One region of the Ureibacillus sp. FSL K6-2830 genome, then DNA from elsewhere that is predicted to be linked to it. Evidence: a T-box and tRNA genes for the amino acid it is inferred to sense, from the RefSeq annotation. Region 1 holds a T-box; the other holds one or more tRNA genes.
What was found. A T-box is a leader RNA that pairs with one kind of tRNA and senses whether it is charged. The one in region 1 lies ahead of cysS (cysteine--tRNA ligase), so its partner is inferred to be a tRNA-Cys.
Positions count from the first base shown of each region.

Region 2: it has a tRNA-Cys gene. The T-box ahead of cysS (cysteine--tRNA ligase) is inferred to sense a tRNA for this amino acid. The anticodon was not compared.

Region 1 covers NZ_JBBOQR010000001.1:1,470,848-1,485,558, forward strand. The annotation lists gene NSU17_RS07275 (class I SAM-dependent methyltransferase) at 1-347, opposite strand, end outside; gene rplL (50S ribosomal protein L7/L12) at 436-801, opposite strand; gene rplJ (50S ribosomal protein L10) at 875-1,375, opposite strand; ribosomal protein L10 leader region at 1,408-1,551, opposite strand; gene rplA (50S ribosomal protein L1) at 1,619-2,317, opposite strand; gene rplK (50S ribosomal protein L11) at 2,427-2,852, opposite strand; gene nusG (transcription termination/antitermination protein NusG) at 3,104-3,640, opposite strand; gene secE (preprotein translocase subunit SecE) at 3,790-3,975, opposite strand; gene rpmG (50S ribosomal protein L33) at 4,020-4,163, opposite strand; gene sigH (RNA polymerase sporulation sigma factor SigH) at 4,245-4,892, opposite strand; gene NSU17_RS07320 (NYN domain-containing protein) at 4,963-5,475, opposite strand; gene rlmB (23S rRNA (guanosine(2251)-2'-O)-methyltransferase RlmB) at 5,478-6,227, opposite strand; gene NSU17_RS07330 (Mini-ribonuclease 3) at 6,229-6,639, opposite strand; gene cysS (cysteine--tRNA ligase) at 6,641-8,044, opposite strand; T-box leader at 8,171-8,384, opposite strand; gene gltX (glutamate--tRNA ligase) at 8,433-9,893, opposite strand; gene ispF (2-C-methyl-D-erythritol 2,4-cyclodiphosphate synthase) at 10,083-10,562, opposite strand; gene ispD (2-C-methyl-D-erythritol 4-phosphate cytidylyltransferase) at 10,740-11,450, opposite strand; gene NSU17_RS07355 (PIN/TRAM domain-containing protein) at 11,482-12,576, opposite strand; gene radA (DNA repair protein RadA) at 12,775-14,145, opposite strand; gene NSU17_RS07365 (ATP-dependent Clp protease ATP-binding subunit) at 14,595-14,711, opposite strand, start outside.
Region 2 covers NZ_JBBOQR010000001.1:2,288,794-2,303,504, reverse strand. The annotation lists gene rpoN (RNA polymerase factor sigma-54) at 1-1,217, opposite strand, end outside; gene NSU17_RS11370 (acyl-CoA dehydrogenase family protein) at 1,405-2,559, shown strand; gene NSU17_RS11365 (acyl-CoA dehydrogenase family protein) at 2,556-3,608, shown strand; gene NSU17_RS11360 (enoyl-CoA hydratase/isomerase family protein) at 3,814-4,620, shown strand; gene NSU17_RS11355 (CaiB/BaiF CoA transferase family protein) at 4,752-5,906, shown strand; gene NSU17_RS11350 (IclR family transcriptional regulator) at 6,051-6,818, shown strand; gene NSU17_RS11345 (MBL fold metallo-hydrolase) at 6,846-7,643, opposite strand; partial or broken gene NSU17_RS11340 (transposase) at 8,192-8,392, shown strand; gene NSU17_RS11335 (hypothetical protein) at 8,689-9,231, shown strand; gene NSU17_RS11330 (hypothetical protein) at 9,567-9,845, opposite strand; gene NSU17_RS11325 (DHHA1 domain-containing protein) at 10,007-10,471, opposite strand; gene NSU17_RS11320 (ISL3 family transposase) at 10,599-11,474, shown strand; partial or broken gene NSU17_RS11315 (transposase) at 11,579-11,743, shown strand; tRNA gene NSU17_RS11310 (tRNA-Leu) at 11,882-11,964, opposite strand; tRNA gene NSU17_RS11305 (tRNA-Cys) at 12,015-12,088, opposite strand; tRNA gene NSU17_RS11300 (tRNA-Gly) at 12,096-12,170, opposite strand; tRNA gene NSU17_RS11295 (tRNA-Gln) at 12,176-12,250, opposite strand; tRNA gene NSU17_RS11290 (tRNA-His) at 12,285-12,360, opposite strand; tRNA gene NSU17_RS11285 (tRNA-His) at 12,387-12,462, opposite strand; tRNA gene NSU17_RS11280 (tRNA-Trp) at 12,489-12,562, opposite strand; tRNA gene NSU17_RS11275 (tRNA-Tyr) at 12,567-12,651, opposite strand; tRNA gene NSU17_RS11270 (tRNA-Thr) at 12,660-12,735, opposite strand; tRNA gene NSU17_RS11265 (tRNA-Phe) at 12,743-12,818, opposite strand; tRNA gene NSU17_RS11260 (tRNA-Asp) at 12,827-12,902, opposite strand; tRNA gene NSU17_RS11255 (tRNA-Met) at 12,907-12,983, opposite strand; tRNA gene NSU17_RS11250 (tRNA-Val) at 13,004-13,079, opposite strand; tRNA gene NSU17_RS11245 (tRNA-Glu) at 13,084-13,158, opposite strand; tRNA gene NSU17_RS11240 (tRNA-Ser) at 13,172-13,264, opposite strand; tRNA gene NSU17_RS11235 (tRNA-Asn) at 13,273-13,347, opposite strand; rRNA gene rrf (5S ribosomal RNA) at 13,362-13,477, opposite strand; rRNA gene NSU17_RS11225 (23S ribosomal RNA) at 13,600-14,711, opposite strand, start outside.

The DNA of each region.
Region 1 (14,711 bases):
TCACTTTCATAAATACGCACATTTTGGATTCCGTTCAATTCTGCATTCTTTCTAGCTAATTGAAGTGCTCGCTCATTAATATCCATCATATATACTGTTCGCTCTGGATATTGTTTTGCTATCGCTAACCCGATTGGACCGTAGCCACAACCAACGTCTAAAACAATTCCTTCTACATCGGGCATGTTAAATGTATCAATTAACAAACGGGATCCAAAATCTACTTCGCTTTTACTAAACACTCCTGTATCTGTTTCAAATAAAAATGAGTGTCCTAATAAAGTAAACTGCCATTGTTGAGGTTTACTTTCCGTTTGAGGCTTTCGTGAATAATAATGTTCAGTCATTTGAGTGGCCTCCCTAAATAAATGAAGAAAAGCTCGCCAAATAGGACGAGCTTTTTATTTTTTGGTATAAACGATACTCAAGCAATTATTACTTAAGTTCTACAGAAGCGCCAACTTCTTCAAGTTTAGCTTTGATTTCTTCAGCTTCTTCTTTAGAAACGCCTTCTTTAAGTGGTTTTGGAGTGTTGTCAACTAATTCTTTTGCTTCTTTTAAGCCAAGGCCTGTAAGTTCGCGTACAACTTTGATAACTTTGATTTTTTGATCTCCAGCGTTAGCTAATACTACATCGAATTCAGATTTTTCTTCTGCAGCAGCACCTGCAGCAGCGCCACCTACAACTGCAACTGGAGCAGCAGCAGTTACGCCGAATTCTTCTTCGATAGCTTTTACTAAATCGTTTAATTCAAGAACTGTCATTTCTTTAATAGCTTCAATAATTTGTTCTTTAGTCATTCCATATTCCTCCTATATAGGTATTTTTGTTAGGCTATTTGCCTGTATTCGAAATATTGGTTTAAGCGATAAATTACGCACCTTGTTCTTCTTTTTGTTCTGCAACAGCTTTTGTTGCAAGAGCGAAGTTGCGGATTGGAGCTTGAAGTACAGATAGTAACATTGAAAGTAAACCTTCGCGAGATGGAAGGTCAGCAAGAGCTTTAACCTCTTCAACTGTAGCAACGTTTCCTTCAATAACACCCGCTTTAATTTCTAATGCATCGTTTTCTTTTGCGAAGTTGTTAATGATTTTAGCTGGTGCTACAACATCTTCTGTAGAGAAAGCGATCGCATTTGGACCTGTTAAATATTCATTAAGTCCTTCTAGTCCAACTTCTTCAACAGCACGGCGAGTTAAAGTGTTTTTATAAACTTTAAATTCTACGCCAGCTTCACGAAGTTGTTTACGCAATTCAGTAACTTGAGCTACGTTTAAACCGCGGTAATCAACAAGCACTACAGAAGCAGAATTTTTAAATTTGTCTGCAATCTCTTGTACTTGTACTTTTTTTGCTTCAATTGCCTTAGACATTTTGACACCTCCTATTAGAATGGGTCATTCATACCGATAAAACAAAAGCCTTCGTGTAGACACACGAAGGCATAAAAAGTCATCATCTTAAAAAAGAATCCGATTTTATGTCCTCGGTAGGGAAGTTTAAGTGCAAAGAGCACCCCTACTGTCTACGGTACAAATGGATTACTATATTCAGAACATCATCCATAATACTAACGAATAGGATGAATGTCAATAGTTTTATTCTATCTTTATTTATTATTTAATCACTACGCTAGAAGCGTCAATTTTAATTGATGGCCCCATTGTAGTAGTGATGTTTACAGATTTCATGTAAGTACCTTTAGCTGCAGCAGGTTTTGCTTTTTGAATTGCTTCGAATACAGCTAAGAAGTTTTCTACTAATTTTTCTGTTTCGAAAGATACTTTACCGATAGGAGCGTGAACGATACCAGCTTTATCAGCGCGGTATTCTACTTTACCTGCTTTGATTTCTTGGATTGCTTTCGCAACATCGAAAGTAACTGTTCCTGTTTTAGGGTTTGGCATTAATCCTTTTGGACCTAAAATACGACCTAATTTACCAACCTCACCCATCATATCAGGTGTAGCTACGATTACATCAAACTCAAACCAACCTTGTTGGATTTTGTTGATGTAGTCTACATCGCCTACATAGTCTGCTCCAGCAGCTTCAGCTTCTTTTAATTTTTCACCTTTTGCAAATACTAATACACGTTGAGTTTTACCTGTTCCGTTTGGAAGCACAACTGCTCCACGGATTTGTTGGTCATTTTTACGAGTATCAATATTTAAACGGAAAGCTACTTCTACTGTTGCATCAAATTTAACATTGCTTGTTTTTTGAGCTAATGCAACAGCTTCTTCTACTGGATATAATTTAGTTTTATCAATTAATTTTGCAAGTTCTTGCATTCTTTTACTGCGTTTTACCATTACTTTTTCCTCCTTTGTGGTTTTAGCGGAAATTTACCTCCCACGAATAAAGGTTGCGTGTTCAACAGAACTTGCGCAACCTACAAAAACTAACACGAATTACAATGGATTAGTCAACGATTTCAATACCCATGCTTCGTGCTGTACCTTCAACCATTGCCATAGCCGCTTCAACAGATGCAGCATTTAAATCAGGCATTTTTAGTTCTGCGATTTCGCGAACTTTATCACGTTTAACCGTTGCAACTTTTTTACGGTTTGGCTCACCAGAACCTGATTCAATACCTGCTGCTTTTTTAAGCAATACAGCTGCAGGTGGAGTTTTTGTAATAAAAGTGAAAGAACGGTCTTCGAATACTGTAATTTCAACAGGTATAATTAAACCTGCTTGATCAGCAGTACGAGCGTTAAATTCTTTACAGAATCCCATGATGTTTACACCTGCTTGACCTAATGCAGGACCAACTGGTGGCGCTGGATTCGCTTTACCAGCAGGGATTTGAAGTTTAACGATTTTAATAACTTTTTTAGCCACGAGACACACCTCCTTAAGTCCGTGATGTGGTATATTGGGTTGCCCCTCCCACTCAAATATACATTTATCAGCCATGCCGATAAAATATCATTAACTCATATCTCAGACTAAAAAAACTAGTCTGACCTATGAAATGATATCATTTTTCATATTCTTAAGCAAGTAAAAATATTATAAAGATATAAATTATTTGTTAACCAAATTGGTTAAAATGTGCAAACCATTGAAATTTTTTACTCTTTTTCAAAGGTTTATACCCGTTGTACTTGTTCGAAATCTAATTCCATTTTCGTTTCCCGACCGAACATGTCAACTGAAACTTTTACTTTTCCTTTATCCACATCGATTTCCTCTACATTTCCTTGGAAATGAGCAAATGGTCCATCTAACACTTCAACTAGATCGCCAACAGCAATATCTAACTCGCCAATTGCTTTTTTGTGTAATCCCATTGAACGAAGCAGACGATCTACTTCTTCAGGCAGTAAAGGTGTCGGTTTTGCTCCTCCGCCTGATGAGCCAATAAATCCTGTCACTCCTGGGGTATTGCGAACAACGTACCAAGAATCATCAGTTAAAATCATTTCAACTAATACGTAACCCGGGAAAACTTTTCGCATCACCGTACGTTTTTTTCCATCTTTTAAATCAGTTTCTTCATGTTCAGGGATGATTACACGGAAAATGAGATCTTGCATCCCCATTGTTTCTACTCGTTTTTCGAGATTTGCTTTTACACGATTTTCATAACCTGAATAAGTATGAACTACATACCATTGTTTTTCCATAATGTATATTGGACTATTCGTCCTTCCCTCCTTTACAATTACAACCCGTTGAATCTGTATTTAATATTATAATTTACAACATAAATGAAAAAAACCCGCGAAATGTTAGACGGGCTATTTTTCGAAAGATATTTAGTATGGGGCTATAATTATATTTTTAAATACCAACGGAATGCTCCCGAAATCAATAAATCTACAAGCACAAAAAAGATTGCTACAAAAATGACTGTTGTGATTACAACAATCGTATATTTTGTAAGCTCTTTGCTTTTTGGCCAGCTTGTCTTTCTCATTTCGGACATAACTTCTTGCAGAAATTGTTTTATTTTGCCCATTCTAGCTTAACCTCCGAATAAATCATCTGTCTTCTCTATTTCAACTAGCGCGTTTGTTTGTGTAATGTGTGTCGATTGCAGCGCTGACAATACTTTTTCAATTGTAATCTAGTTGAGCTATCTTGTTCAGGATAAGTGTAATTTCTAGAACCACACTCTTCACAGCTTAATACAATTTTCTTTGCCACTGAAAAAACCTCTATTCTGGCATTTTATCTTTTAAAGACTAACACCAAAAAAACATGCTGTCAATAATTGAGGAAAGAGTTTCAAATAATTTCCCCATTTTCTAAATGGCGCTCCAATTTCCGTTTCACCCGTTGCAATGCATTATCAATTGACTTTACATGACGATTTAATTCTTCAGAAATCTCATTATAAGATTGTCCATCTAAATATAAAGTAAGCACTTGTTGTTCAAGTTCGCTTAAAATTTCGCTAATTTTTTCTTCCAAATAGGAGTACTCTTCTCGGTTAATCATTAAATGTTCTGGATTTTCTGATTCCGAGCATGTAATGACATCCATCAACGTCCGATCCGACTCTTCATCATATATTGGTTTATCAAGAGAAACATAGGAATTGAGTGGAATATGTTTCTGACGCGTTGCCGTCTTAATAGCAGTAATAATTTGGCGCGTAATACATAACTCTGCAAAAGCTTTAAAGGAAACAAGCTTGTCCTCTTTAAAATCTCTTATGGCTTTATATAAACCTATCATTCCCTCTTGTATAATATCTTCCTTGTCCGCTCCTATTAAAAAATAAGAGCGAGCTTTCGCCTTTACGAATACACGGTATTTATTAATTAAGTAATCTAACGCCTCTGTATTACCTTGATGCACTAGTTCAACAAGTTGTTCATCCGTTAGCTCGTCAAAAGATTGTACTACTTGCGATTGCTCTGTTTTTAGCAACGGCCTCACCCCAGACGTATAAATCATATTAGGAACAGTATATATGAATTGGAAAATATAGGTCAATTGATTATTTTAAACCTCTTCTCCATTTTTCGAAGGCTAACTCTACTTCTTTCGATAATGGGATTCTAGATTTGGGTCTTTCTTTCTGCGAAGTTTCTACTCTTTTTGATATTTTTGATTGAATAATTTCCAACTCTATTTCTAGTTCACGGGCTGATTTTCGAAGGGCACCATTCCCAAATATTACGTTTTGCTCCGTCATATCAGAAGTTGCTACGTATATTTGGACTTTCCTCCCTTTCAGCTCGTTTGATAATTTTTCAATACGCTCATCTGCCGTTTCGTTCTTTCTTGTAAAAATTACTTCCACTGCATTTTGTACATAGGATTTTTCTGCCCCGGAAACATGATAGGCGTCGAAAACAACAATCACCCGCCATCCCATAGCGGCTTTATATTCTGCCATTAGTTCAAGCAGGCGATTTCTAGCTCCCTCTAAATCTGTATCTTTTAAAGGTCGCAATTCTTTCCAAGCACCTATCATATTGTATCCATCAACTATTAGAATGTTTTTCATAACTAATCATTCACTTCTTGACGTTTTCGGTACACTTCATACATTAATAATGCCGCCGCAACAGACGCATTCAATGAATTAACATGCCCAACCATTGGCAAATGGTAGAGAAAGTCACATTTCTCCTTCAGTAGTCTACTCATTCCTTTCCCTTCACTTCCAATAATGATAGCTAGCGGCAAGGTAGCATCCATTTTTCGATAGTCGGTGCTACCTTTTGCATCTGTTCCAGCAATCCAGACGCCTCTTTCTTTTAACTCATCTACTGTTTGCACTAAATTGTTCACTCTGCAAACAGGAACATGCTCAATAGCTCCTGTAGAAGCTTTCGCTACCGTTGCTGTAAGTCCAACAGAACGTCTCTTTGGTATGATTATACCATGAACGCCAATCGCATCTGCAGTTCGCATAATCGAGCCAAGATTATGAGGGTCTTCTAGTTCATCTAAAATGATGAAAAATGGATCTTCGCCTCTTGCTTTGGCCACATCAAATAATTCATCGAGTTCCGCATACTTATAAGCAGCGACAGAAGCAACGATACCTTGATGGTTGGCGCTTGAAAGTTGATCGATTTTTTTCTTTGGCACAAACTGTACAAATACTCCTCGTTCGCGGGCTAAATCCAGCACTTCCTTAATTCCCGATTTTTTCACACCTTCACTAATCCATATTTTGTTCATTTCTCGGCCTGAACGAAGGGCTTCTAATACCGGGTTTTTACCAGCAATCATTTCTCCACTTTCGCTCATGTTATGACGCTCCTTTCGCTTCTTCAACGATTTGTATTGCATAATCAATTATTTTATTCATACGTTCATACTGTTTTGTTAAATAAAGACTGCCGAGAACTGCTTCAAATCCGGAACTATTCCGATAAGTTTGAACATCCGTATTTTTCGGAACAGTACCAGACTTTGCATTGCGCCCACGTCTATAAATTGCTAACTCTTCTTCCGTTAAATACTGTTCTTCTATCATGCGATGCACAATCATTGATTGAGCTTTAGCAGAGACATATTTTGTCGCCTCATGGTGCAGCGTATTCGGTTTCGTTCGACCGCTTAACAATAAATGTTCCCTAACGCGCACCTCTAAAACGGCATCCCCCATATATGCTAATGCAAGTGCGTTTAATTGCTTAATATCAACTAGTTGTGCCATCTTATGAACCTCGTTTCCAGCGAGTACCTTGTCGTGTATCTTCTAAAATTATGTCCATACTTAATAATTGGTCACGAATTTCATCCGCTCTCTTGAAATCACGATTTTTTCGTGCAATATTACGCTCTTCAATTAACTTTTCAATCTCTTCATCTAAAATTTCCATCTCAACAGCTAATTTAATTCCTAAAACACCACTAAGAACTTCAAATGTTTCAATAAATGCTTTTAGCACTTTTTCATCCGTATTTGTTTCGTTTACATACGTATTTGACGTGCGAGCTAGTTCAAATAAAACAGAAATACCGTTAGCTGTATTGAAATCATCATCCATTTCCTTCTCGAATTGTTTTTTCAACTCATCGATTTTTTCTAAATACAATTCACTATTTTCTGCAAGGTTCGTCGTAGATTTTAGTCGATGTTGAAGATTCGAATAAGCTGTGCGCAAGCGCTCCAATCCACTTCGAGCGGATTCAATCAATTCTTCTGAGAAATTGATTGGATGACGATAATGTACAGAAAGCATGAAAAATCTTAATACTTGCGGATCAATTTTCTGGATAATATCGTGGACTAATACGAAATTCCCAAGAGATTTTGACATTTTTTCGTTATCAATATTAATATACCCATTATGCATCCAGTAACGGGCAAAAAGTTTTCCGGTATAGCTTTCAGACTGAGCAATTTCATTTTCGTGGTGCGGGAACGTTAAATCTTGACCTCCAGCATGAATGTCAATTGTGTCACCTAGATGAGCTCTTGCCATTACGGAGCATTCAATATGCCATCCAGGTCGTCCTTCACCCCAAGGGCTACTCCAGTGAATTTCACCTGGTTTTGCAGCTTTCCAAAGAGCAAAGTCTAGTGGGTCTTCTTTCTTTTCACCCGCTTCGATACGTGCGCCTACTTTTAAATCATCAATTGACTGATGACTTAGTTTTCCATAACCTTCAAACTTGCGTGTGCGGAAATATACATCCCCTTGAGATTCATAAGCATACCCTTTATTGATTAATACTTTAATAAATTCAATAATATCATCCATATGTTCTGTCACTCTCGGATGAACATCCGCTTTTTTGCATCCAAGTGCAGTGATATCCTCAAAATAAGCTTTTATAAAACGCTCTGTCAGTTCAGAAACTTCTTCTCCTAACTCGTTAGCTGCCTTAATAATTTTGTCGTCCACATCGGTGAAGTTTGATACATACTTCACATCAAACCCTTTATATTGCAAATATCTTCTTACGGTATCATAGACAATGGCAGGACGTGCATTGCCTATATGAATGTAGTTATAAACAGTTGGTCCGCATACGTACATTTTTACTTTTCCCTCTTCAAGAGGAACAAATGGTTCTTTTCTTCTTGTTAACGTATTGTAAATTTGAATTGCCATGTCATTCTCTCCTTTAGCCAATTTTCTCCGAACAAATATATCCTTCTATAACTAAATTACCACCATTTCTCTACAGGTAGCCAATAAAAATTAGCTGAATAAAAAACGCCTCCATCATATCACTATGACAGAGACGCCAATTCGCGCGGTTCCACTCTGGTTGAAAGCATGAAGCTTTCCGCTCGAGGTCTTTAACGGTGACTAGCCGACTTGCCTACTCCATTTCAGCAAAGTGCTCAAAGGTGCATTTCCGTAAAATAGAGGTTTAGGTCACTTTCAGCCTGTGGTGACCCTCTCTTTCAAACATATTTTACGTACTTCTCCTTTTCAACGCTTTCACTTTTATATCATTATATCCAAGGCTCAAAAACCGTTCATCTAAAAAATATTAATTTGTGAATTTTTCTAATCGGGCTAAAACTTTTTCTTTGCCCACTAATTCGATTGCATCCGCCAATTCCGGACCATGAGTTTGGCCTGTTGTCATCACTCGAATTGGCATAAATAAGTTTTTCCCTTTATATCCAGTTTCTTTTTGTACTGCTTTAATTGCCGCTTTAATTGACGAAGCATCAAAAGCTTCCGAAGCCTCTAATTGCTGTTTAAATGATGCAGCCAATTCTTTAATATGTTCTAAAGCTAGTACTTCTTGGGCAGCTTCATCATATTCAATTTCATCTTTAAAGAACAAGCTAGATAATTCAACAATTTCTGCACCATAACTCATTTGATTATGGTATAACGCAATCAATTTTGTTGCCCATTGTTTTTGTTCACTAGTCAATTCTAAAGGAAGTAAACCGGCTTTTTGCAAGTGAGGAAGTGCTAAGTCTACTACTTCATCCAATGACAATTTTTTAATGTATTGGTTGTTCATCCATGTTAATTTATTCCGGTCAAACATTGACGGTGATTTTGATAAACGCTTCTCATCAAAAATTTCAATCAATTGTTCTTTTGTAAAGATTTCTTCTTCCCCTTCCGGAGACCAACCAAGCAATGCAAAGAAGTTGAACATCGCTTCTGGTAAATATCCAAGCTCTTTATATTGAGAAACGAACTGGATAATGGATTCATCACGTTTTGATAACTTCTTATGATTTTCGTTCACAATGATTGTTAAATGGCCGAACTCAGGGTATTCCCAATCGAAAGCATCAAAAATCATCATTTGTTTCGGTGTATTTGATAAGTGTTCTTCTCCGCGGAATACATGCGTAATTTCCATATAATGGTCATCTAAAACAACCGCAAAGTTATAAGTAGGAATTCCATTCGCCTTCACGATAACCCAATCGCCGATATCTTTCGATTCAAAAGTAACTTCTCCGCGCACTAAATCATTAAATTTGTATGTTACATTTTCTGGAACTTTAAAACGGATTGTATAAGGAATTCCCTGCGCTTCTTTTTCAGCGATTTCCTCTTTCGTTAAATGGCGGCATTTGCCTTCGTAAGTTGGAGCAGGAATGCCTTTTGCTCTTTGGGCTTCTCTTGAAGCTTCCAATTCTTCAGGTGTGCAGAAACATTTATAAGCTAGACCTCGTTCTAATAGCTCTTCCGCATGTTTCTTATATATATCTAGTCTTTCCGTTTGGCGATATGGCGCATAAGGTCCGCCAATATCTACAGATTCATCTGGAATTATTCCAAGCCAGCGCAGATTATCAAGCTGTGACGCTTCTCCACCCTCGACATTGCGCTCCGTATCCGTATCTTCAATGCGAACAACAAATGTTCCGTTGTAATGTTTTGCAAACAAATAATTAAATAACGCAGTACGCGCTCCACCAATATGTAAATGACCGGTAGGACTTGGCGCATACCGAACACGAACTTGTTTTGTCATAATTTTCCTCCTAAGTTTACCAGATAAAAACCTTCATTTTTAATTTGGCCACTACTAGAATATTGCCATTTCCAATGCTTCCCTTAACTTTTGTACATTTTACCACTCTGTCTTCACATTGAAAAGTTAATGAGAGGGAAGAAATTTTAACTTTCTGGAACGAATTCATCTTCTTTCAACATTTGAGAACTATTGCTTTTTTATTAACAATATTGTTGCTAATGCTGCTATACCTTCTTCTCGGCCAACAAAGCCTAATTTTTCCGTTGTAGTTGCTTTGACGTTTACTTGAGACGGGTTCGCATCCAAAAGTTCTGCTATGCGATTTCGCATTTGCTCAATATATGGAGCCATTTTAGGCTTTTGAGCCATAATTGTACAATCAACATTCCCAAGAATATACCCTTTATCATTTACTATTTTCCATATATACTCCAATAATTTCGCTGAATCTGCATCTTTATATTTTGGATCTGTATCTGGAAAATGACGTCCGATATCTCCTTCTCCAATTGCTCCAAGGGCCGCATCTGTAATTGCATGTAATAACACATCCGCATCGGAATGACCAACAAGGCCTTTCGTATGAGGTATCTCTATGCCTCCGATAATAAGTGGCCGCCCTTCTTGAAACGCATGCACATCAAATCCTTGTCCAACACGAAACATATTGTAGCTGCATGATGAAAGACTGTTCAGCCTTATATGCAGCGTTCACCATCCTTTACTGTAAAATCAGATTCCAATTTGCCACTTCATATATTAACATATTTCCCATTTGTATGGATTGTAAGCATGCATTTAACCCAATTATTATGTATGGAAACAAGAAAAGACCTCACCAATCTAAAAGATTTGTGAGGTACCTTCTTTCTGCATCTGGCGGTTTTTTAAGATGGCTTCACCAAATAATAAATCTTCTTTCGTCGTCATTTTAATATTTTCATAATTGCTTTCAACAATATGGATTTCATAACCGAGGCGCTCCACTAGCATCGCTTCGTCCGTTCCTAAAAATCCTTCTTTTTCCGCTACATCCTCCGCATGCCGTAACAGTTCGTAACGAAATGCTTGCGGCGTTTGGATTGACCATAGGTTTTCCCGATCTACCGTTTCAACAATAATACCATCTTGTACTTTTTTCATCGTATCCTTCGCTCGAACTCCTGCTATCGCAGCCCCTTTTTCATATGCGGTTTCCACTAAACGGTCAATGACTTGTTGGGATATAAACGGTCTTGCAGCATCATGGACGAGAACAATCTCCACATCATTCATTACTTTTAAACATGAATGAACAGAATGTTGACGTTCTTTCCCTCCATTTGGTAAACCCTTTACCTTTGTAATTTTATAATCTTTTAATAAATGTTGAATATAGTCCCTTTCTTCTGGTTTTACCGCTAAATATATTCCCGTACAGTTTCTATCCTTTTGAAAAATTTCGAGGGTGTGAATGAGGATCGGTTTATTCGCTAAAGATAAAAATAATTTGTTTTTTCCCGCTCCCATCCGTTTTCCGCTACCGGCTGCTGGCAATACTACTTCGTAATCCACGTGCTCAACTCCTACTCTTACTTTTCAACGGTTATGCAACTTGTTCGTCTTTTGGTTTAGCAAAAATCATGCGACCAGCGGATGTTTGCAGTACGCTTGTAACGGTGACTGTAATAGATTGCCCAATGTAACTACGACCACCTTCTACAACTATCATCGTTCCATCATCTAAATAAGCAACACCTTGATTTTGTTCTTTTCCATCTTTGATGACAACGACTTGCATATCCTCTCCTGGTATAACAACCGGTTTTACTGCGTTCGCAAGCTCATTAATATTCAATACTTGTACATGATGAAGATCACATACTTTGTTTAAGTTAAAATCATTTGTTAAAATTTTTGCTCCCATTTTTTTCGCTAATCGTACTAATTTTAAATCTACTTCTTGAACATCATCAAAATCTTCTTCAGAAATGATGACATTTACCGTTTTTCCGTCTTGTAATTTTTTCAACATATCTAACCCTCTTCGTCCACGGGTACGCTTCAATGTATCACTGGAATCCGCAATATGTTGTAATTCGGTTAATACGAACTGCGGCACCACTAAAACACCTTCTATAAATCCTGTTGTTGCGATATCCGCAATTCGACCATCTATTATGACGCTCGTATCTAACAATTTATATAGCGTTTTTTCTTGTGAAACAACTTGCCCAGAATCTCCAACTTTCTTTTTTGATCCTACACCGGATTTGGTAAATATTTGTGATAATTCTTCCCTCTTTTTAAATCCGACTCTAAATCCTAAATATCCGAGTGTAATAGATAAGATTATTGGTAAAAAATCAGTAATTACCGGTATATTGATTCGTTCAATCGCAAACCCAACAAAATATGCTACAATTAAACCGACAATTAACCCAAGAGTACCAAATAGTAGATCTGCAGCTGGAATTTTAAAAAGTACCTCTTCCATCCAGTTGATGAATTTTACACAATAATCTGATAAAGAAAACGATAGAAGAAATAATAACAACGCTCCTAATGCGACTGATGTATATGGATTATTTAACAACGGATTAGATGACAAATTTATAATTTCGTATAATGGCGGTAAAAAAACGAAACCTAGTGCTCCCCCAATAAAAAGAAAAGCAAATTGAATTACTCTTTTTAACATACAGCCACCTCCTTTTTTTGATATATTATCTTACTATTAATTATACATCGTTCATGAATCGTTTGCGATTTGAAACAACTACGAAATACATAATTTGTACTTTTTTCCCTTTTCGTCCAGAATATAAAATTATTTTTCCCAATTTCAAAAGGAAAAATGCCCATACATTATAAATATTGGTATGGACATCCCTTTTCATCAATTACCAAAACAAACTCTTAATGCTTCGTTAATGGTTTGCACCCCAATTACTTCAATGTCTTTTGGGTATTCCCAACCTCCTAAATTAGAAGCAGGGATAATGGCTCGTTTAAATCCAAGTTTTGCAGCTTCATGAACTCTTTGTTCGATGCGGGATACCCGTCTTACTTCTCCGGTAAGTCCTACTTCACCGATATAAACATCTGTAACTTGAACAGGCTGATTTCTAAAGCTGGAGACTATGGAGGTAAGAACGGCGAGATCAATCGCAGGTTCGTCCAGCTTTACGCCTCCTGCCACCTTAATATATGCATCTTGCGCTTGCAACAGCATACCCATTCTTTTTTCCAAAACAGCCATCAATAATTGAACTCTATTTTGATCAACACCGGTAGCCATTCTTTTTGGATAATTGAAACTAGTTGGTGTAACTAATGATTGAATCTCGACAAGTATAGGTCTTGTACCTTCCATGGAAGCAACGACCGTCGAACCAGCTGCCCCATGTGAACGTTCTTCTAAAAATAATTCAGACGGATTTAACACTTCTTTTAAACCCGAATGAATCATTTCAAAAATAGCAATTTCATTAGTTGATCCGAAGCGATTTTTATGGCTTCTTAATATTCGATACGTATGATGTCTTTCACCTTCAAAATATAGTACGGTGTCTACCATATGTTCTAATATTCTAGGCCCTGCAATTTGCCCTTCCTTTGTAACATGTCCTACAAGAAATGTTGCAATTCCTTTCGTCTTCGCTATTCTCATCAATTCTGAAGTACATTCTCTAACTTGCGATACGCTCCCAGGAGCACTCGTCACTTCTGGATGATGCACTGTTTGAATGGAGTCAACAATGATAAACTTCGGTTGAACCTCTTCAATACTATGACGAATGAGTTCTAAATCAGTTTCAGCATAAATAAATAATTCATTTGATTGGACACCGATTCTTGTTGCGCGTAATCTTGTTTGTTTCAACGATTCTTCTCCTGAAATGTAAAGCACCCGATGTCCATTATTGGATAATTCAGCGGAAAGTTGCATAAGTAGCGTTGATTTCCCTATACCAGGATCTCCCCCAATCAAAACAAGTGAACCTGGTACTATGCCACCTCCAAGCACACGATTTAGTTCCACCATGCTTGTTTGGACTCTTTGTTCTTCTTGCGTTTCGATGCTGATAATTGGTACGGCCTTCTGACTTATAGCTTCCGAATGCTGAAACACTCCACGAGATTTCGTCATCACTTCTATTTCTTCTACAAAGGTATTCCACTCACCACAACCAGGGCATCTCCCCAACCATTTAGGAGATTCATAGCCACATGATTGACAGCAAAACTTTGTTTTCTTTTTTGCCATTAGGTCCTCCTGCAAATTTTTTTGGTATAGCTATTATAACAAAGGTGCTAGATTAGATTCATTGATGTACTAGAAAATTTCGTTAGACTAGGTAGGTCTATTTATTGAATATATCGGTTTTAGCACAAGCACTTGTTTGTGTAGTTACACTCTACGAAAGAAAAGCTACTTGCTCGTGCGTATGAATCCTTCACTTGTGCAGATATCCCCTCTGCTTGTGCATTTAACCACCAAACTTGTGCACATAACATCCAAACTCGTGCAAATACTACCTCTACTCGTGCACATAACATCCAAACTTGTGCAAATACTACCTCTACTCGTGCACATAACATCCAAACTTGTGCGGATGCTCCTTAAATGGAGATGTACCTGTTAATATAAAAAAAATAAGCTGTACCAAAAAGACAGCATACAGTGTCTTTTGGTACAGCTCGACTAATCAAAAATTATACACTTTCAACAACATCTTTTTGTTTTACGACAAATTCGCCATCCACATAGTCAAATACAACTGTACTGTTCGTTGAAACTGTGCCTTTTAATAACTCTTCTGATAAACGGTC
Region 2 (14,711 bases), 820 kb from region 1:
TGTTCATCGGTTAAAGGTTTTCTTTTATTCTCTTGTTCTATTAATTCCTTTATCCGTTTTTTAATAAATATAATTGAATCTGATTTTCCTGATGAACTTATAATTCCTTTTGAAAATAATGACTGAAAACTATAAATGCCATGGGGAGTCTGCAGATATTTTCCTTTAACCATTCGACTAATCGTAGAAATATGGACTTTTAGATGATCTGCTATATCTTTTAATCTCATAGGTTTTAATCCTACTATTCCTTGTTCAAAGAAGTCAGGTTGAATCTCTAATAGCAACCGAACAAATTCATAGATTGTTTTATTACGCTTTTCGATTCCTAATAAAATTGCTTTTGCATCTTTCAAATAACGTTTTAAAAATTGCTTGTTTTCTGTTTGTTGTTTTAACAATTCCACATATTCTTCATTGATTTGAACCGCAGGCAAATTCTTTTGAATCACTTGAATAGCCCATTCTCCACCTGCACGGTATACTTCAATATCCGGAACAATATAATGAATGGCTGTTTCTTTAAAACCAGCAGGAATTGGTTTTAGATTTTTTATAAATGCAACAGCTTGCTGAATTTCTGATAAAGATTCGCTGTATTTTTTCGCTACCTGTTTAAGTTTATTTTCCGCAACTAAGTGCAAATCATTTTTTATAATCTCTTTTATGAATGGGGGCACATTGGGAAATCGGTTCGTTTGAATCAATAAATACTCAATGTAATTACGTGCTCCAACTCCGACAGGCTCAAGCGTCTGAAGCAATTGGATGATCTCTTCAACATGAGCTGAAGTCGTATGAAATTTTTCAGCTACTTCAGCTAATTCAACATCTAAAAATAAACGGTCATCTAAAGAACAAATTAAAAATTTTAATATTTTTACATCCAAATCACTTAGAGGAACCGCTAGTGGAATTTGCTCAATAAAAAATTGTTCAAAATTCTCTTGAACTCTTGCGCTGCGCTCAATAAAATCCCAATGATTTTCTTCGCTCGAAAAGGATGGAGACATTTTTTCTTTGATATAAGAGGTTTCCAAGAGCTTCTGAAAACTATTATTTTCACTATCTAAAGTAAGCAATGGGTTCTCATTTGCTTTTTCAATTAAATATTGTTCCAACTCCAAACTGGACATTTGCAAGATTTCCAAACTTTGAATTTGATCTAATCGCAGAGTTTTCATTAATCTATTTTCCAATTTTACTTGCATTTGCATTGTGTTCCCCCCATTTTTTAATCCCCATTTAATTTTTCCCTATAAAATTATTTATCTACATGAAAGAGAAAAAATAACAAAATTGTTAGAATTTTTTATATTTTTTATTGACACCTTAAAAAACTATGATTATATTTGTAATACGATAACGATTACCGTAATACGGTAAAATAAGGAGGATGATGTCATGTTTCGATTGCCAACAGTACAATTTACGCAGGAACAAGAAACGTTTCGTTTAGAAGTCCGCAAATTCCTGCAAGAGCATGTTAAAAAAGGAACCTTTACCCCAAAATGCGATTCCTGGTTGAGCGGTGTCGATCCTTCATTCTCAAAACTCATCGGTGAACAGGGCTGGATTGGCATGACGTGGCCAAAAAAATATGGAGGTCAGGAGAGGAGCACTATTGATCGCTATATTTTAACGGAAGAGTTTTTAGCAAGTGGAGCACCTGTTGCAGCCCATTGGTTTGCGGATCGTCAAACGGGGCCATTGCTACTTCGTTACGGTACAGAAGAACAAAGGCAATTTTTCCTGCCAAAAATCGCCCGAGGGGAATGCTACTTTGCCATTGGTTTAAGTGAACCAAACAGTGGTTCGGATTTGGCTTCGGTTCGTACACGGGCAGAAAAGGTAGAGGGTGGTTGGATTGTGAACGGTCAGAAAATTTGGACAAGCAACGCCCACGTATGTCATTACATGGTGACTCTTGTACGCACAAGTCCATTTGATGGAAAAAACAAACATGCAGGATTGAGCCAACTGATTATCGATTTACATGCAGAAGGAGTATCAATAGTTCCGATTAAATTTTTAACAGGTGAACATCATTTCAACGAAGTATTTTTCGATAATGTGTTTGTTCCAGACAATATGGTTGTAGGCCAGATTGGAAATGGATGGGAGCAAGGCTTGGCAGAACTTGCATTTGAGCGAAGTGGTCCGGAACGTATTTTAAGTACGTATCTCCTAATAGACGAATTGATTCAAGAATTAAAGCTTCAGGACAATAAAGAAGGATTAAAACAAGCAACAAAACTTCTTTCCCGTTTATGGAGCCTGAGGAATTTATCCATTGGAGTTGCAAAATTATTGGAATCCGGCGATGGAAAAAACGTTGCCATACCTGCATCTTTAGTAAAGGCAATCGGTACTAAGTTTGAACAAAGCGTTCCTGAGGTTGCACGACTGCTCGTTGAAACCTATCCAAAACTGGATGCAGAGAGAAAATTTGACCGCTATATGGCTCAGTCCATTTTACATTCACCCGGTTTTACAATCCGCGGTGGTACAACAGAAATTCTATACGGTATGTTGGCGAAAGGGGTTGTGGCGAAATGAGCGAAATGAAAGAGATGATTTTAGATGTTGCGGAACGCATGTTGGAAGATCGTGTTACAAAAGACGTAGTGGATGTGCTTGAAAAAGGTGATTGGTCAAAAGATACTTGGACATTATTTGTAGAAAACGGTATGGTCTCCGTTGCCCTTTCAGAAGAACATGGCGGTGCTGGAGGAGACTTAGAGGACCTTCTAAATCTTGTACGTTTAACAGGTAAATATGCTGCACCCATTCCTTTTGCAGAAACAGCATTTGCCAACTTCATACTTGAAACCAGCAATCTGGCAGTAGTTGATAAAATTGCGACTTACTCCCTTCAAGATGGATTTATTTCTCAGAATAATCAAATTAATGGTGTATTGCACAACGTTCCTTGGGCAAGACATGCCAAATATCTAGTAGCCCTTGTACAAAGCAATCAAGGGGTGCATGTTGCACTAATCGATTTGGCTAATGCTACGATACAGCCAAGCACTAACTTGGCAAGCGAGCCACGGGATACAGTCATATTGAATAATGCGCAAGCACACTCTTCAGCCGTTTTATCGGATGAACAAATTTTCTATTTCAAAACAATCGAAACTGCATTTAAAATCGCTTTAATGACGGGGGCCATTGAAAAAATCAATGAGTTATCTGTCCAATATTCAAAAGAACGGGAACAATTTGGACGCCCAATTCACCGCTTCCAGTTGGTGCAATACCAAATCGCACAATTAGCTGGGGAAACCGCCATTGCAATTGCTGCATTCAATAACGTTTGTGCCGCTATTCAATCACAAAAATTATTGCATGAAGTTGCATTTGCGCGCATCCGTTTTGAAGACGCAATTTCAACAGTTGCTTCCGTTTCCCATCAATTGCATGCTGCAATTGGTACGACACATGAACATGCATTACACCAATACACTCGACGTTTATGGGCTTGGCGGGATGAAGGAACAAATGCGGATTTTTGGAGTGAACATATTGCCGACTATTTATTGAATCGTGATGCTGAATTGTGGGCTTATCTCACAAAAACAGCTCAAACAGTTGTAAAAAAATAATATTTCTCAATTGAGTAAATTTAAGAAAAGCCGTGCTTTCGGGACGTTTTACTGCACTTTCCTCCAGTGTTTCACTGGAAAGATATCAGTAAACATCCCGTATCACCTTCCCCTTTCACCTTTTGAAATTTTTTGACTCAGATATTTTTTTAATAACGAAACTTAGCAGAAAGATAGAACAAGAATTTTAAAGGAGAGATTTTTTATGGCTGATTTAATTTTTGAAGTAGAAAATCATATTGCTACGATTACATTAAATCGTCCTGAAAGCTATAACGCTTTTAGCGAAGAAATGATTGCCAATTGGATAAAAGCACTGGAAACAGTAAGAGATGATGATTCGATACGAGTGGTCATTGTAAAAGGAAACGGAAAAGCGTTTTGTGCTGGGGGCGATGTGAAAGCCATGCAAGCTGGAGAAGGTTTTTTCAAAAGCAAGGAGGACATCTCTTCCACCGGATTGGCACGTAAAAATTCACTATGGAAGAAAATTCAACGAATTCCTTTGCTTTTGGAAGAAATCGATAAACCTGTGATTGCACAAATACACGGCTTTGCAATGGGAGCTGGACTGGATATGGCATTAATGTGTGACATTCGAATTGCTGCAGTCTCAACAAAGTTATCGGAAAGCTATATAAACGTTGCCATTGTGCCAGGAGATGGTGGTGCATATTATTTACCGAAACTTGTTGGCATCGACAAAGCATTGGATATGTTTTGGACCGCAAGGATTTTTACAGCTGAGGAAGCAAAAGAATTGGGATTCGTAACCTTTGTAGTAGATGATAATGAACTTGAACAATTTACCCGCTCGTATGCAGAAAAGCTTGCAAATGGACCGCAAACAGCCATTCGTTTTATTAAACGGGCAGTTTATCAAAGCCAAAAAATGGATTTACGCTCAGCGCTTGACTACATTTCATCTCAAATGGCCATTGTGACAGAACTTGATGACTTTAAAGAAGGCGTAGATGCAGTAGTCAATAAGCGTAAACCTTTTTATAAATAAGACAACTATTCGGGTGCAATATAGATGTAGTAATGAAAAAAGAAGCCGAATGATATATAACTTCATCAAGTATAGGGAAACATGCAGTACGTAAATTCTCTGGAAAGTAAATTTAGAGAGGAGAATTGAATATGCAACAGCCTCTACAAAATATAAAAGTCATAGATTTATCCCGAGTTTATGCTGCACCAGCAGGCTCTATGATTTTAGGCGATTTAGGTGCAGAAGTCATCCGCATCGAGCATCCAAAAGGCATGGACAGCATGCGTGATTGGGGTCCATTCATAAATGGACAAAGCACCTACTACCTTTGTGCCAACCGCAATAAACTCTCCATCACGCTTGATTTAAAAACGGATGAAGGGAAAGAACAATTAAAAAACTTAATTAAAGATGCAGATGTTTTATTAGAAAACTTCAAAACTGGCGATATGCAGCGGATGGGGCTTCATTACGAAGAACTAAAAAAAATCAATCCCCGCCTCATCCATTGTGCAGTAACAGGATTCGGCCAAACTGGTCCTCTCGCACATATGCCTGGATTCGATCCAGTCATTCAAGCAATGAGCGGTTTAATGGACGTTACAGGGCAACCGGATGGCGAGCCGACAAAAGTCGGGGTGCCTATTGCCGATATTTTAACTTCTCTATATGTTGTCATTGGCGTATTATCAGCATTGCGCATGCGTGACATGACTGGAGAAGGACAATTTATCGATCTTTCCCTGCTTGATGTGCAAATTAGCAGCCTTGCAAATGTTGCAAGTGCCTATATTAATGCCGGCTTCATTTCTAAACGTTTAGGCAACCTTCATAATAATGTCGCTCCATATCAAGTTTTCAATTGTGCAGATGGTCCATTGATGATTTGTGCAGGTACAAATGACCAGTTCCGTAAACTATGTAAAATGCTTGGCCACGAAGAATGGGTGGAAGATGAACGTTTCTTAACGAATTCCCTGCGCAAAAAACATGAATCGATTCTTAGCCAAATGATATCTGAAATTACGCTTACTAAAACACGGGATGAATGGATTCTCTTATTACATCAATATAAAATCCCTTGTGGAAAAGTGCATACCATTGCTGAAGCTCTTGAGCAGCCTCAAGTAAAAGCTCGCAACTTAATTGGAGAACTCGAACATCCTCAATATGGCAAAGTCAAATTCATTAAAAATCCATTGCAATTTTCGGGCTTAAATATCCAATATAAACTTGCACCTCCATTGCTTGGCGAACATTCCGATAAGTATTTGGAACAACCAATAAATTTTAAACAGTCATAAAACACTTTCGTTAATATGAAACAACTTAAATATTCTTATATAATAGTGGAATAGCAAAAGAACTCATTTTGCATTTTCTCTTTAATGAAGTAGGTTTCCCGGACAAGTGTTAAACTAAAAAACTGCATGAAGTAGGTGTAAGAATTGGATAAAGTAACATATGAAAAAAACTATACAATTACATCGCTGCACAAAGCCATTCGAGTATTAAAAGCATTCTCAAATGATGAACCGAGTCTTTCCTTAACAGAACTCAGCAAAAAAACTGGAATAACCATCTCCAGTTTGCAACGCATTGTTTCTACCTTCGTTGTTGAAGGATTTTTGCATAAAAATGAGCAAACAAAGCGTTATCAACTCGGCCACTCATTATTATATTTAGGAAACTTAGTGAAACAAGAGTCGAGCTTAATTCTTGTAGCAGAACCCATTTTAAAACGTTTAAACGAAGAAACAAAAGAAAGTCTTTCACTTAATATCATCGATGGTTATGAACGAAGATGCATTTTAAATTTTGATTCATCATATCCACTTTCAACAAAAATGCTAGTAGGTGACACTTCCCCACTTTACGCAGGAGCATCATCAAAAACGCTGCTTGCATTTATGCCTAATTATAAGGATTATGTAAATAATGTTCAATTAGATAAGATTACTGAACATACCGTAAAAACAAAGGAACAGCTCCTGAAACAATTGGAACAAATTCGTGAGCAAGGGTATTGCATCAGCAACGGTGAAAGAGTTCGCGGAGCATGGTCCATATCTGTTCCCATTTTAAATGCAGCACAGGAATCCATTGCATCAATCAGCATAGTCATTCCAGTAATTCGATATACGGATTACAATGAAACAGAACTCATACAAAAAATGCAACAAGCCGCAAAAGAAATTGAAAATCAATTGTATTAGGTGCCAGGCACTTTTTGTACCTAGCACCTATTCATTCAACAAGAACCGTACATTTTCCTCATGGCACTTCTTTAAACTTCTTTTGTAACGATATGAATCAACTAAATGTTCATGTTCTGCATTGGACTGAATCACTTGTTTAAGGTTATTAATATATTTAAGGCTATCCTGTTTTCTTATTAGAATTTCTTCTGTGCTGCGAGCAACATGGCCATGCCCTGTAATTAAGAATTTAATTCGGTGAACCGATAAAATCGCTTCCGTTTTTTCTAATGTTTTCATATAGTCGGTTGAACTTGAATAAATAAATGGGAATTCTATATCGGATAAATAATCGCCTGCAATCCAAATCCCGAGAGGCTCAACAATTGCAAAGATGCCATCATCCGTATGTCCCTTCGCTTCATAAAAAGTGAGCGTGGTATTGCCGATTTTCAGTTGCTCGCCGTCTTTCTTCACAACAATATCCACGTTGGGATAAACTACCGGAGTTTTTCGATCGATATAATACTCATCATCAAACGCCTTTACTTGTTCCAGAATCTCATTTGGATTTTTCAACTGAAAGGCTTCGCTAGCAATAACAATTGCTTCTGGAAATGCTCCAGCCCCCACGATGTGGTCCCAATCGGAATGAGTGATAATCAAATAAACAGGTCGGTTTCCTTTCATGCTTACTACATGCTCACGAATTTCATCCACTTCAGAAGGAAGCAGACATGGATCGACGACAATCACACAATCTTCAGTTTGAATAACAGTGGACGTAGTTTTATAAAGTTGGCTTTCGAATACGGTGAGGTGTTTGTCTTGATATTGAATCATATTGATCTCCTCTTTGTATTAATTTGTCACTATCGTAAATCTTCAATATTACCAATTTGAATCTCTTTCAATGATTGCTCTAAACAATATTCTAAGTCATTACGAGTACGTAATAAACGTTGAAAAGTACGCCCTTAGCTATCTTAAAAAGGAACCGTATTTACTTTTCACGTTACTCTATATACTGTTTTGTTTAATGGTGGTTAGTTTTTTAATCAAGAATTTGTCGGGAGATTTTGATATGTTGTTTTTTGATTAACTCATTTCATTTTTGTCTTTTATAACAAGCTTGCTTAACTTATTGATTTCTTGTAATTCTGTAAAGATAAAAAATTTTATTCCATTCTTTGATAATTATTATGGGAATTTGAATTTTAGAAAGTAAAAAAACTGTGGGATTGAACCCACAGTTAATTTTTTAATATTTCAATGAAATAATTTAGTTTGTCTATTGAAGTGATATTTTCATTACTAGATGTAGTATAGATTTATGGACACAACTTGGTTAAGTCATTAATATTAAACTAACGAAAGGTTGTGTCCGAATCATGAGTCAAAAACGGTATAATCAAGAATTTAAACAAACAGTAGTTGAGCTTTATCGCTCAGGCACTCCAGTCAGTCAACTCTCTAGCGAATATGGTGTTTCAGAAGTAACGATTTATAAATGGATTAAGCAACTCTCTCCAATTGAATGTGAACAGGAATTAACTTTGGCTGATATAGAAGCCATTCAAAAAGAAATGATTGAGCATTTTTTAGAGCCTGCTAAAAGTGCTGAAGAGATTAAAAATGATGAAAGTCTAACAGGTTTAAGCCTTCTAAAAGCAATGTCACCTAAATTTCAGAACTGGACAATTCTTGAGGCAAAACATTATTATCATAAAGTTTTTTCTGTTGAACCTCAAGATCATGAAATTCAATTATTTTTTGAATATCTTGGTACATTAGCTGAATTAAAAGCATACCAACAGGAAGAGAAAGATTTAAAACATAAAATTGAAAAATTAGAGAAAGAAATCAGAAGATTAAAGGGGGAAATGGTGTGAGTAAGGGTTTGATTTCACCAGAATTAAGAGAAAAACGCATTTTAATTTTACAATCTTTATTAGAATCTTTAAAAGTCCATTATCCTAACGCGATTTTTGATAAAAGCAAGGAAGGGAGGTATAGATTGTTAATCCCCTATACAACAAAGGATCAGTTTATCGTTGATTTTTCATCTGAAGTACCAGATGGAATTAGAATGGGATTTGTATTAGACATTGATCAACCAGAACCTAGAGATGAAGGAAGAAGAAAAGAATTTCAAAAAATAATAGCTCCATACCTTCCTCAGTTAGCAAAGATGTTAGATGCCGTAGTAATTGAAAAACAAAAGAATGAATCGATAATAAAGGATGGCCGTTTTTCCTGGATAAAAAATTCTGCCCATCGAAGAATGGGATTACATCAGTATAGAAGATTTTCAAATATTAATTTTGAAAATGACTCAGTTGACGATATCACAATAGTCATATTACCTGTTATTGAACGTTTTATAAAGTCAGTTTCAGAACTAATAACCAAAATAAAATTGCCTAATTAATACTCAGGGGGGATGATGAATGGCTAAAACAACAGGGGTACTTAGAGGATTTGATAAAGCTGGCAGATTCGTTATTCCTGCTGAATGGTTAGAACGTTAGAACTTGGAGTGGATGATCTTTTAGAAATTAGCTACGATGGTACCACAATATATCTCCGTAAACATCAACCGTTTTGTGTTTTTTGTGGTGAGCAGGATGAAAAGCTGGTTTCATTTAAAAATAAAAACATTTGTCAGTCTTGTGCAGCAGAGATAACTTCAGTAGTTCAAAGTTCATTAAAGGTAGAAGAAATAAAATAAGCAAAGGAGCCTTGAAAAAAGCCAAGGCTTCTTTGTTATTTAGCTAAGCGAAGATCATGAATAAGAAAGTCTTTTGTTATTGGACAGTTAGGCGTATATAAGAATTCGGTCAATGGGTATGCTTGGAGTTTTGTTACGTATCCCCCTTTAAAGAAAGCAATTGCTTCTTTTTTGTTTGTCGTTAATTTTAAGTGTTCATTGTTTTTACCGAATGTTTGAAACTGTTTGATTGCCAGCGGTGAGCAGTAAAACAACGGCTTTGGAAATGACATTCCGAATGGTTCTAACGCGCTTAAGTCATCAAAAATATGCATAGGGAACTGATGTAAGGGAATGGTACTAATATATTTTAATTTTGGATTTAGTGGCGGTTCGTCTAAGGCTGCTAGTTGAATCGCTTCTTTAAAAGCATGGATATGATCGAAATCGAGTTGAATCGAAAAACCAGCAGCGGCTCGATGACCACCGTATTTGGTTAGGAAATGTGAGCATTTCTCTTAATCACATTAATAATGGAGAAATCTGTACTATTTACACTTCTGGCAGAACCGGCTCCTGTCGAGGAAATCACAACCGCTGGCTTTTTGAATTTATTTGCTATTTTTGCGGCAATGAGACCAATAATTCCGCTGTGAAAATCATCGCAAACAACAATAACATTTTGTTTGTACCATTGGTTTTGAATAATTTGTTCCTCAATACGTCGGAATTGTTCTTTTGTCATTTGTTGCCGCTTTTTATTTAAAGTCATTAATGAATAAAGATCGGCTTTTGCACATAAAGGGTTGACTAGGATATCGACAGCTTGGTTTGGATCACCAATTCGTCCCGACGAGTTAAAAATCGGTCCAATTTGAAAGCTAATGGTGGAACTATCGACATATTTAATTCGTAACATCTCAAAGAGTTTTTTTAATACAGGGGTTGGTGTATAATTCATTTTCTGCAATCCAAGTTTACAAATAATACGATTTTCTCCTTTAAGAGGCATTAGATCCGCAATCGTACCTAACGTGGCAAACTCAATAAATTCGTAAACATGTTTATCCCAAGGAAAAGATATTGCGATGAAACATCATGTTTCTCATGCCACTGTCAGTCGTGTCATTGACAGCTTTTATAGCTACTATCAACCAAATGTTCACTACCTTCCAAAGCATTTGTGTTTTGACGAGTTTAAATCAGTGAAATCCGCAGCTGGAGCGATGTCCTTTATTTTCTGCGACTCTGAAACGGGGGAGATTGTGGATATCGTGGAGGACCGGAGATTACATGTCCTCAAAGAGTATTTCTTACGGTATTCCAAGAAGGCGAGAGATGCGGTAAAAACGATTGTCATCGATATGTACAGCCCTTATATTTCCTTAATCCAAGAAGTTTTCCCTAAAGCGGAAATCGTACTCGACAAATTCCATATCCTCCAACTATTTAGCAGAGCTTTAAACAAAACGCGCATCAACGTCATGAATCGGGATAAAAAGAATTACAATAAATTGAAAAAATACTGGAAGCTCCTTCTGAAAGATCAAACAAAACTTGATTATAAGAACTATACATATCATCGTTGCTTTAAAAAGCATATGTGTGAGGTGGAGATTCTCCACTATCTCATTGATTTAGATTCTGAATTAAAAGCGTCCTATGAGTTATATCAATACGTTCGACATTGCATCAAAACCAAAGACTTTGAGCTCTTGAAGAAAACCTTGGCGAATAAACAGAACAGCGTTTCCAGCTATATGAAAACCGCCATCAAGACAATCAACAAATACATCAATTACGTCGAGAATACGTTGAAATATGATTATAACAACGGCATTTTAGAGGGGATTAATAACAAAATCAAAGTGATTAAACGCATTTCTTTCGGTTATCGATCCTTCTATCACTTTAGAAACCGAATATTCATTACCCAAAACTTAGCGAAAATAAAAACAGCTTAGGGGAACCTCGAATTTCCCCTAAGCCATCCGATTACATATTACCAAATAATGTCACTAAAATTTATTCACCAACACCATTTGACAAAGAACCCAAATACATCAATTACGTCGAGAATACGCTAAAGTACGATTATAACAACGGCATTTTAGAGGGAATTCATAACAAAATCAAAGTGATCAAACGCATTTCTTTCGGTTATCGATCCTTCTATCACTTTAGAAACCGAATATTCATTACCCAAAACTTAGCGAAAATAAAAACAGCTTAGGGGAACCTCGAATTTCCCCTAAGCCATCCGATTACATATTACCAAATAATGTCACTAAAATTTATTCACCAACACCATTTGACAAAGAACCCATTATTACTGAAGGCTTTGATGATATAAGGTTTCCTTGAATCCTAATGCCGATGGTGGGAGTCGAACCCACACTCCTTTTGGGAACACGATTTTGAGTCGTGCGCGTCTGCCAATTCCGCCACATCGGCATAATAAAAAAGAGAAAAAAATAAATCGGTTAAACCGATATTTATTTTTTTGGAGGCGGCTACCGGATTCGAACCGGTGATAAGGGTGTTGCAGACCCGTGCCTTACCGCTTGGCTAAGCCGCCAAATTACTGGAGCGGAAGACGGGGTTCGAACCCGCGACCCCCACCTTGGCAAGGTGGTGTTCTACCACTGAACTACTTCCGCATGAATGGCTGGGGTACCAGGATTCGAACCTGGGCATGACGGAATCAAAATCCGTTGCCTTACCACTTGGCTATACCCCAATAATATTATATAAACAACTTATATTCTATTTTATGGGGCGGCTGATGGGAATCGAACCCACGTATGTCGGATCCACAATCCGATGCGTTAACCACTTCGCCACAGCCGCCAAAAGCAGGCATATTAAAATATGTATGGGGCGACTGATGGGAATCGAACCCACGTATGTCGGATCCACAATCCGATGCGTTAACCACTTCGCCACAGTCGCCAAAATATCTTGATGAAAATTAAAAATGGCAGGGGCAGTAGGAATCGAACCCACACCAAAGGTTTTGGAGACCTCTATTCTACCGTTAAACTATGCCCCTGTAATGGTGGAGGGGGGCGGATTCGAACCGCCGAACCCAAAGGGAACGGATTTACAGTCCGTCGCGTTTAGCCACTTCGCTACCCCTCCGGAAAGTATGGTGCCGGCGAAAGGAATCGAACCCTCAACCTACTGATTACAAGTCAGTTGCTCTGCCAATTGAGCTACACCGGCATATTTATGGTGGGTCGGGACGGAATCGAACCGCCGACACTTTGATCTTCAGTCAAATGCTCTACCAACTGAGCTACCGACCCACTTTTTATGGCGGTCCCGACGGGACTCGAACCCGCGATCTCCTGCGTGACAGGCAGGCATGTTAACCGCTACACCACGGGACCACTTTGGTTGCGGGGACAGGATTTGAACCTGCGACCTCCGGGTTATGAGCCCGACGAGCTACCAGACTGCTCTACCCCGCGATAATGTTAATTATTTTTTATGGTGGAGGATGACGGGATCGAACCGCCGACCCCCTGCTTGTAAGGCAGGTGCTCTCCCAGCTGAGCTAATCCTCCTAATTGGTGACCCCTACGGGATTCGAACCCGTGTTACCGCCGTGAAAGGGCGGTGTCTTAACCACTTGACCAAGGGGCCAATCTCTTAATTATGGCGGAGAGTAAGGGATTTGAACCCTTGAGACAGGTTATCCCCGTCTACACGATTTCCAATCGTGCTCCTTCAGCCTCTCGGACAACTCTCCAAGAAGAATGGCTCCGAAGGTAGGATTCGAACCTACGACCAACCGGTTAACAGCCGGTTGCTCTACCACTGAGCTACTTCGGAATGATTTTATATAAGCCTAGCAACGTCCTACTCTCACAAGGGGAAGCCCCCTACTACCATCGGCGCTAAAGAGCTTAACTTCCGTGTTCGGTATGGGAACGGGTGTGACCTCTTTGCTATCGCCACTAGGCTTGATTCCTTACCGAAAGACAAGTATTATTATATCATATTCTATACTTTTTTCAAGTATTTTTTATATTTTTTAATTACGAGAGGTTGTTCTCTCAAAACTGGATAACGACATTGAAATGATTGGTTAAGTCCTCGATCGATTAGTATCCGTCAGCTCCACACGTCACCGTGCTTCCACCTCGGACCTATCTACCTCATCGTCTTTGAGGGATCTTACTTGCTTATGCAATGGGAAATCTCATCTTGAGGGGGGCTTCATGCTTAGATGCTTTCAGCACTTATCCCGTCCACACATAGCTACCCAGCGGTGCCTTTGGCAAGACAACTGGTACACCAGCGGTGTGTCCATCCCGGTCCTCTCGTACTAAGGACAGCTCCTCTCAAATTTCCTACGCCCACGACGGATAGGGACCGAACTGTCTCACGACGTTCTGAACCCAGCTCGCGTACCGCTTTAATGGGCGAACAGCCCAACCCTTGGGACCGACTACAGCCCCAGGATGCGATGAGCCGACATCGAGGTGCCAAACCTCCCCGTCGATGTGGACTCTTGGGGGAGATAAGCCTGTTATCCCCGGGGTAGCTTTTATCCGTTGAGCGATGGCCCTTCCATGCGGAACCACCGGATCACTAAGCCCGTCTTTCGACCCTGCTCGACTTGTAGGTCTCGCAGTCAAGCTCCCTTATGCCTTTACACTCTGCGAATGATTTCCAACCATTCTGAGGGAACCTTTGGGCGCCTCCGTTACCTTTTAGGAGGCGACCGCCCCAGTCAAACTGTCCACCTGACACTGTCTCCCAAGCCGATCAGGCTTGCGGGTTAGAATTTCAGTACAACCAGGGTAGTATCCCAAGGGCGCCTCCAGGGAAGCTGGCGCTCCCCCTTCTACGGCTCCTACCTATCCTGTACAAGTTGCACCGAAATTCAATATCAGGTTACAGTAAAGCTCCACGGGGTCTTTCCGTCCTGTCGCGGGTAACCTGCATCTTCACAGGTACTATAATTTCACCGAGTCTCTCGTTGAGACAGTGCCCAGATCGTTACGCCTTTCGTGCGGGTCGGAACTTACCCGACAAGGAATTTCGCTACCTTAGGACCGTTATAGTTACGGCCGCCGTTTACTGGGGCTTCAATTCGGAGCTTCGCTTGCGCTAACTCCTCCTCTTAACCTTCCAGCACCGGGCAGGCGTCAGCCCCTATACTTCACCTTACGGTTTTGCAGAGACCTGTG